Regions from separate parts of the Actinoplanes subglobosus genome, predicted to be linked through region 1. Evidence: riboswitches for the same ligand, from Rfam matches in the RefSeq annotation. Region 1 holds a riboswitch; the other holds the start of a gene.

Region 1 (4,511 bases):
CCTTGGCCGGGCCGGTGACGCTGAGCGTCGGCTTGACCGGGTCGGTCTTGTCGTCCGACTTGATGGTCACTTCACCGGTGCTCTTGACCACCGAGGCGCCGACCGGCGAGACCGGGCTGCCGAAGCGGACCTCGAAGGTCTCCTCGTCCTCGGCCCACTTGTCGTTGATGATCTTGACGTTGATCTTCGGGGTGTCGCCCGGCTTGATCTCCAGGACACCCTCGGCCTTGACGTAGTCCTCGCCCGCCTTGGCCGTCCCGTCCACCGTCTTGTACGGGATCTTGATCGTCTGGGTGGTCGAGGTCGCCTCACCGTTCGGGATCAGGTCGACCCCGACGTCCACCGACTGCTCCCACTCACCGATCGACTCGTCCTGGAGGGACGCGGCCGGCGGCAGGTCCGACGGGTCGTCGGTGATCCGGTAGGTGCCGACCGACTTGGCGAAGCCGACCAGCGTGGTGCCCTTCTCGGTCGCCGTCACCGTGAACGTCTCGGTGGGCTCGTCGATGTCGTCCGGCAGCAGATAGATCGACGCCAGGTTGGCGGTGCTGCGGTCGGAGACCACCACGGTGCCGGACTTGCCGCGCGGAACCGTGAAGTCGGCGATCGCCGTGGTCTCGTAGTCGACACCCGGCGTCGCCGGAACGGTCTCCACCGCACCGGCCGCGTTCGCGGTCGCGGACGCGCTGGCGGCGGCCGCGAAGGCGATCGTGTACGGGTCCTGTGCGATGCCGTTGACGGTGCCACCGATCCGGACCAGGCCGCCCTCCGGCGCGGCGACGTCACTGAAGGTGAACGTCGGTGCCGCGTCGTCGTTGGTGACGGTCACCAGTGCGGTGTGCAGCGTGCCGGGCGCCGGCGTGGCGGAGAGCCGGGCCGTGTCCATGCTGCCGATGTCGAACCCGACGGTGAGGGTCTCGTTCTTCTCGAAGACCGTGTCCCCGTTGATCACGACCTCGGCGTAACCGGCGGTCTCGCCGGCCTTGATCGTCACCGAGGCGGCGGTCGGCGGGTCGTAGTCGTTCGCACCCGCGGTGTCGCCCTCGTTGACACCGTCGTCCACAGCGGAGATCGGGGTCACCGAGACCGGCAGGACCGCGTCGATGTCCAGCGGAGCGCTGAGCGTCACCGGCACCTTGACGACGGTGGTTCCGGAGTCGCCCTCCTTCACCTCGACGTTGCTGGTGGCGAAGGTCGCCGGGCCCGAGTCGTCGTCACCGATGGTGAAGGTGGTGGCGTTCGCGGCACCCAGGTTGTCGGCGCTCACCGACCCGTTCGGGCTGGTCAGGACGATCGCGAAGGTCTCGCCGTCGGTGGCGGGATCGTCGTTGGTCGTCCGGTCGCTGTCCGAGCCGGGCTCGAAGATGGTGTCACCGATGAACGTCACCGGGATGGTGGCCGAGGTCTGGTTCGGCGCGATGGTCAGGGTGCCGGAGGCGCCCTTGTAGTCCTTGTCCTTCGTGGCCGGGTAGGTGCCGTTGCCGGGCACGAACTCGTAGTTGAGACGCACCGGGATGCTCGACGTGCCGCTGAGCTTCACGTTGATCGTCTTGGCGGCCTCGCCGGTGTTGCCCTCCGGACGGAAGGTCGTCACCGCGTCGGTCTCGTAGGACGGCAGCGGGTCGAGCGACAGCTTGACCGTCGGTGCGGCCTCGTCGTCGGTGATGCTGCCGGAACCGCTCGTGGGCGTACCCAGAGTCGCGTTCGTGGGATTGGCGATCGAGAGCGTCAGCTTCTCCGGGCTGGCCTCGACGACCTCGTCGTTGAGGACCGGCACCACGGCGACGCCGGAGACCGAGTTCTTCTGAACGGTCACGACCGTCTTGTTCAGCGCCGTGTAGTCGCTGCCCGCGGTCGCCCCGTAGCTGTCGCCCGCGGTGACCCCGTTGGCCGTGGTCGCCTCGACCGTCACGGTCTTCTCGGAACGGCCACTGAGGGTGATCGGGAAGAGCAGCGAGGCGTCGTCGGCCTCGGTCACCGTTCCCGCGTCGCCGACCGACACGGTCGGGGTGGCCTCGTCGTCAGCGATGTAGACCTTGGTGGCCCGGGTCGCCGCGGACAGCGGTGCGATGTCGGTGTAGTCCGACGGGACGCGGACGGTGAAGAACTGGGTGTCGTCCTCGTCCATCTTGTCGTCGTAGATCTCGACGTCGATCGAGGAGCTGAACTCGCCCGCGTCGATCGTCACCGTGGAGGTGATGGGCGTGGTGAAGTCGCGGGTGGTGACCGAGTCGGCACCACCGACGGCCGTGTCGTTCGTGGCGGATCCACCGATCTCCAGTGGAATCTCCACACCGCCGTCAGGGGCGGCTTCCGACAGCGTGACGAAGACCGTGGCCTTCTTCTGCGTGACCGTGGTCACTCCACCGGACACGGTGGTGGTCGCCGTCTCGACGATCGGCGCCGAGGCCGTCGCGGTCGTGGTGACGGTGAAGGTCGGGACCATCGCGTACGCGGGCGACGCGACGAAGACGGCGGGCGCGAGGCCGATTGCACCGGCGACGGCGGCCGACAAGAGCGTTCGCACCGATTTCGGACCGCGCAGAGCGAGCGGCACGGAACCGCCCGACCCCGTACGGCGGGTGTGATAGTGCATGTCCTTCTGTCTCCTTCGGCGGCTGGGCAACCTCCAGCGGGGAGGCCCCTGGCTTTGCGTCCCCGCCTCGCGACGGGTTTGCCTGTTCGGGTACCGCACCTAAGGGGCGGTGGGGGCGGTGTTGTACCGGCCCTCAGCAGCGCAGACACCGGGAAAACAAGATCCAGTGTGAGGCCGAGCCATCCGTAATCTAACCGGCGTATCGCACCGTTATCGGCGGAACGCGTTTTTCGGTATAAAAACCTTCACATCATGTCTAAACGGCGGAGGGCGGCCCGTCGGGCCGCCCTCCACTGTCGACACACTTCGATCATCTGACCCGGATCTGCTTCGCCGGTGACGTGCCCGCCAGGATGCCGAGCGACGGCGTCGCCGCGACGACCGCGCGGAACGAGTGGTTACCGGCGCGCAGGTTCCGTTCGGTGGTGGTGAACTTGCCGTTCTTGTTCAGCTCACCGGTCGCGACCGTCTCCCACCTCCGGCCCACCAACTGCTGCACACGCACGTCCTGACCGCCGCGGGCCGGGTCGCCGGTCACCGTCACGGTCGCGGCGCCGCGGGCGTTCGAGGCCACGGTGATGGTCGGATCCTGCCGGAGCTGAACGGTCCGTACCGCCGAGGTCAGGTTGTCGGCCTTCACCATCAGGCGGTACCCGGCGGTGAAGTTCGGGTTGAAGGCGAACTTGCCGTCCCGGTCCGCGACAGCGGTCAGGACCACCTTGAACTCACCGCCCGACGTGCCGGGCGCACTCAGCAGCTGTACGGTCGAGCCCGCGCCGGCCCGGCCGGTGATCGCGATCCGCCCGCTGCCGGTGACCGTTCCCGGCGCCGAGAGCGTCGGTGTCTTCGCCTTGTCGTCGTCGTCGATCGTGACGATGCCCTTCGGCTTCGTGATCGTCACGTCCGACGGTTTCGCACCACTCAGGAAGACGCTGAAGGTCTGCTCGGTCTCCTTCTGATCGTCGGTGAGCAGCGGAACCGAGACCGTGGCCGAACCCGCGGGCGGCGTGATCGTCACCGTGCCGGACGACGCGGTGAAGTCCTCACCGGCCTTCGCGGTACCGGCGATGGTCCGCCACGGCACGGTGACGGTCCGCTCGGTGCCGGTGGTGTCGCCGGTGAACTCCAGCGACACCTCCAGTTCGACAGTGCCGGCGCTCTCCGCGCTGTCCGCGTCGGCGATCGTCACCGTCGGCGCGACGTCGTCCGGATCGTCGGTGATCTTGAATACCGTCGGTGCCTGGGAACGGGTCGCCGTGCCACTCTGCGCGAAGTTCACCGACAGGGTCTCGGTGTCCTCGTCCACGGTGTCGTCGGAGAACTGGATCGTGCCCAGCTCCACGGTCGACCCGCTCGCGGTGCCGGCCGGCACCGTCGCGTCGTCGCCGGCGTAGTCGAACTCGTTCTCCTCCAGCGGGTCACCACCGCCGCCACCAGCGGTCACGGTCGGCGCCGTGATGGTGAGCTCCCGCTGGGCGACACCGGTGACGGTTCCCGAGACGGTGACGTTCTCCCCCTCGGCGACGGTCACCGGCTGCACCGCGACCGTCGGCCGGGCGTCGTCGTCGGTGATCGTCAGGTTCACCTGCTTGGCCGCGCCGGTGGCGTCCGTCTCACCGCCGGCCAGGGCCACCGTGAGCTGGGCCGTCTCCTCACCCTCGTAGACCTGGTCCGGACGCAGCGGCACGGTGATCTGACCGGTCCGGGCGCCCTTGGCGATGACCAGCGAGGTCGACGGGGCGTCGTAGTCGTCGCCGCCCGGACCGGTGATCGCGTCGCTCGCCGTACCGTCCTTGATCGCGACGGCCAGGTCGACGTCACCGGGTGCCGCCGAACTCAGCGTCACCGTGAAGGTGGCGTTCGCGGCCGACTCCGAGACCGCCACGTCCGCGACCGAGAACGACGGCGTACCACC
Region 2 (4,511 bases), on a different contig from region 1:
CGGTGCCGGCGTGCTCGGGTCGGTGCTGGCCGCCATCGTCCGCGGCACTCCCGAGACCGCCCGCGGCCCGGAGCCGGAGAGCCCCGCCGACGACTCACCCACCGACGCCAAGCCCGAACCGACCGGCGCCAAGCCCGAGCCGGCCGCCGCGGGCCGGGCCACGCTGCCCCGCCGTGACGTGCCCGTGCAGTCCGCTATCGCCCAGGCCGCGGCCGCCGCGGCTCGGCGCCCGGAGAACGAGCTGCGCCCCTCGGACACCGGAGTCATCCCGGTCGCGGCCGCCGATCGGCCACACCCGCTCCAGGATCTCGCCGCTGCCGGGGTCGCGCCGGCCACCGTCTACCCTCCGGCGCCTTACGGTCAGACTCCGGCCGCGACCGATCCGCGTTCCTCCGACCCGCGCTCCGCCGACCCCCGCTCCGCCGACCCCCGCTCCGCCGACCCGCGCTCCGCCGAGCCGCGTTTCTCCGGGCAACAGCAGCAACAGCCCGCCAAGGCCGGCGGAGGTCTGCGACGCGGATGGCGTACGCGTAAGCCCGCCCCCGCACCCCAGCCCGCCACACCGTCGCAGGCACTGACCGGTGACAGCGGTTCGTTCAACGGCTTCGCCGCCAACCAGCCCGGCCCGCGCACCGGTATCAACACGGCCGAGCACCCGCGGGTCGCGCAGCGGGCCCCGCTGACACCGGAGCCGACCCCGATCAGCGCCCCGCTCCCGCACCCGACGCCGATCGCGCCGCCACCCACCGCGCCGCCCGCCGCCCGCGGCCCGCGGGACCGCAAGGAAGAGGACTACGTCGACTGGGTGAACGGCCTCGGCGGCTCCTGACGACAACCGCTCGACGTTGGTATCAAGAACTGGTAAATCCGTGGCCAGGGATGATTTCGGCGCCGTAAAACATCGGCGAACACCGATGGAATGATGCGGTCGGGAGGTACCGCCGAGCCCTCCGAACCATGACGATGGTCGATGTCCGAGTTCATCCCCACTCGACATCGGGAGTCCGAACATGATCACCCGCATCGGCCGGTTCCTCTCCGGCCTCGCCATGGTCCTGGCCCTCTCCGGAACCGCTCTCGTCGCCCCCGCGATCGTCTCGCCGACCTCGACCGACGCCGCCCAGGCAGCCGTCTACTCGAGCTGCACGATCAGCCGCTGCTCGGCAGCGCGCACCGCTTTCACCGGCTGGCAGTCCCTCGGCTGGCCGACGTCGGCCGGCTGGTACTCGTGGCCCTACGGCAACTACAACTACACCGGCGGCCAGTTCTACAACCGCGAGGGCCAGCTGCCCTCAGCCACGTACAGCGAATACGACGTCTACTCCCGCGCCCGCGGAGCCTCCCGCGACGCCTACCGCATCGTGGTCAACCGCAGCACCCGCGTCGCCTACTTCACCCCCGACCACTACGTCACTTTCTACAAGCTTTAAACCTTTTCGTTTCGTACGCGCGGCGGCCGTCCCGGACAGCCGCCGCGCCGCGTTTCCGCCCGCGAATAGCAACTCGCCCGGTGCCGGCAACCATCCCGCAACCGCCTAGCACCGAGTCAGAGCTAAGGCGGGGAAATCCTGGAACCCGCACGAAAAACCTGCGCCACGAGTCTTTAGACCAGCGTCTCCCCGACCGAACAACCTGGCGCAAGCAAAAACGAGCACCCGCTCGGCCGATAAAAGCAAACCCGCCGCAAGACGGGGACGCAAAGCCACAGGGCCCACGAGGCCGGCTGGGCTACCGACCAAGGGGAGACACACATATGCGCAACATGGTCCAGCTGCTGGGCGGCGTCGCCGTCGCCGGAGTCGTAGCCGCCGGCTCCACCGCCTTCACCGCCGCGGGCGTGGTTGACAGCACCGGCGCGAACATCCTCCAGGGCGGCAAGGTTGCCGTGACCGTCGACGAGGGCGCAGACCTCCAAGCCATCACCTTCGACACCGACGCTACCAACGCGGATCAGATCACCGCGGTCCACGTCACGCTCGAAGACGCCGCGGGTGCCGCCTTTGTCACCGCGACCGGCACTGTCAAGATCAGCATGACCGGCGAAACCGGCGCTGCCGATACCATCAGCACCTGCACCTACTCCGGCGGCGGTGGCATCTGGGACTGCACCCCCACAAGTGCCGGCTTCTGGACCGGCCCGATTAGCGCTGTCTCGGTCTCCGTCTGGCTCGCCTAGTGCAAGACTAGGTAGACCTGCATCAGCCGCGTGCCTGAACCGGGCACGCGGCTGACTCATTTAGCGCCGAGTCATCCGCCGGAGTCACCATTCCGAAGATAGCTAGACGCGTGGCAATGGCCGCCGTTCTCGCGATGGCGGCCATTGGCACGTGGGCGGCCATGACCAAGCAGGTGACATACATTCGCACCTATGGCGTCAGCATGAACCCCGTGTACTACGAGGGGGACCTGGTCTTCGTCAGGAAGTCCGAATCTTACGAGGTCGGGCAGATCGCTGCGTATCATGGGGTCGGAGGCGTTCAGGTCCTGCACCGCATTATTGGCGGGGATGCAAGGAATGGATTCGTCTTCAAGGGTGACAATAACGACTCAACCGACGAGGTCTACCCGACCGCCGAGGAACTGATCGGCCGCGCTGTGCTGCATGTCCCTCATGGAGGGACGTGGCTACAACCAGTTCTCAGCCCTACCGGCCTCGGCATGATCGGCTTCCTCTTCGTGAGCGGTGGTGCGGTCACAGCGAAGAGCCGCCGGGATATTCCGCGTGGTCGCCGAAAAAAGAAAGTGAAGGGCATGTCTGCCGGAGGCGGCTCATGGGCTACCGCTGCGGCCATGGTCAAGGCCGTAAGCCGTCTTCATCCTGCCCTCCGCACACTCGCGGTGTTCGTTGTCATCAGCGGCATGACCGGACTTTTCCTAGGGTTTCTGGGCTGGATGAAGCCAGTCGAGGAGGCCACACCAACTTCGGGAAAATCCGGCGAGAATCTTGCCTTCTCCTACTCAGCCGAAGTTCCTCGTTCGGCTGCATATGACGGAACTACGGTCTACTCACCCGACCCGATATTCCGAAAGCTGGCCCATCTCGTCGATCTTCATTTGTCATATCGCGGGCAGCCTGGCCGAATTCAGGTCGACGCAAGACTCGCATCGCAGAACGGCTGGCACAAGACGGTTCAGCTTTCACAGCAGAAGCAGTTCGCCACCGTGCAGTACACCGACACCGTCGGCCTGGATCTGAACATGTTGCAGCAGATCGCGACGGACGCTGGTTTGGCGATCGGCGCAGACATGGGCGCGATCACCGTTACCGTCACGGCACAGGTTGAGCATGGCGACGGGACTTCCTTCAAGCCGGCGATTTCACTCAACCTGACGCCGCTCCAGCTGACACTTGCCGGTGTTCCGGACTCCTTGAATGTCGACTCGTCGAGCGTCAACTCAGGCAGCACCCATCAAGCTCGCCAGATCGGCGCCTTCGGTTACGACCTCCTCACCGCTGCTGATGCTCGCCGCTACGCGGTGTACCTGCTCCTAGTTGCGCTGATCGGCGCCGGCATCATCGCAACGATGGCCTTGCGGCACGTGCCGTTGCGGACTCGGACGCAGATCCAGCGCCGCTACCCGCACATGCTGGTTCCGGTTGAGCCGATGGCCAGTCCGCCGGGGAAGCCCGTCGTCATCGTCGACACCTTTCCGGCACTGGTGAAGCTAGCCGAGAAGTACGGGCAGATGATCCTCACCTGGACACGGCCTGACGGTGCTGACGACTTCGTGGTCCGAGACGAGGGCATTCTCTACCGGTACCGGATCGAGCCGCCGCCCGCCCCGGTGATCCCGGTCCGTTCGGCATCGCAGCAGGCCGAAGAGTCCCGGGCCGGCGAGGTGGTTACGGAGAGCATGCCGGTTCCGGTCCTTCAACTTCCGCCCGCGCCAGAGCCACCGCCGGACCTCGAGGCCGAACCGGACAGCACCTCCACCAGTGACGAGCCGGCTGCCGTCGAAGGAGAGCCGGCGAAGAAGGCCGCTCCCCGCAAACGGGCGAGCAGGACCACCGCCGCCAAAACCGCCGCCGCGAAGACGGCCGCCGCAAAGGCCGCACCGACCAAGCGGACCGCGACGAAAGCTCCCGCCAAACGGACCCGGGCGCAGGCCAAACCCACCACCCAACCGGAAACCACCGAGGTCTCTCTCGACACCGCGGATCAACCGACGCCGGCCGGCAGCGATACCGAGTCGGTCGCGGTGAACGGTTCCGATATCGGCGAGCAGCCGGTGACCGCTGAGGGCGGTGGGACTACCGAGTCCCGGGATGTTCCCGAGGCCATTGTGGATTCTGTGACGGAAGCGACCCTGACCGCACCGGACGAGCAGCTCTCGGAGCCGAAAACCGCCGAGGCACCGGAGGCGAAGTCCGATTCCGTTCAGCCTGAACCCGAGGCCGAAGGGGCCGAGGCGGGAGGCACCGAACCGGAGACGCCGAAGGTGGAAGGCGTCGAGGTCCAAGCACCCGACGCGGAAGCACAGCCCGTCGAGACCGCGGAGACTTCCGAGAG

Evidence for each region. Region 1 has a riboswitch for cyclic di-GMP ahead of ACFO0C_RS06275 (Calx-beta domain-containing protein). Riboswitches for the same ligand answer to the same signal wherever they lie in the genome.
Region 2: another riboswitch for cyclic di-GMP. It lies ahead of ACFO0C_RS11630 (hypothetical protein); the one in region 1 lies ahead of ACFO0C_RS06275 (Calx-beta domain-containing protein).

The regions. Positions count from the first base shown of each region.
Region 1 is NZ_JBHSBL010000006.1:2,994-7,504, reverse strand. It holds gene ACFO0C_RS06275 (Calx-beta domain-containing protein) at 1-2,527, opposite strand, end outside; cyclic di-GMP riboswitch class I at 2,611-2,689, opposite strand; partial or broken gene ACFO0C_RS06270 (beta strand repeat-containing protein) at 2,907-4,511, opposite strand, start outside.
Region 2 is NZ_JBHSBL010000012.1:140,052-144,562, forward strand. It holds gene ACFO0C_RS11620 (hypothetical protein) at 1-829, shown strand, start outside; gene ACFO0C_RS11625 (ribonuclease domain-containing protein) at 1,011-1,430, shown strand; cyclic di-GMP riboswitch class I at 1,662-1,736, shown strand; gene ACFO0C_RS11630 (hypothetical protein) at 1,754-2,176, shown strand; gene ACFO0C_RS11635 (S24 family peptidase) at 2,293-4,511, shown strand, end outside.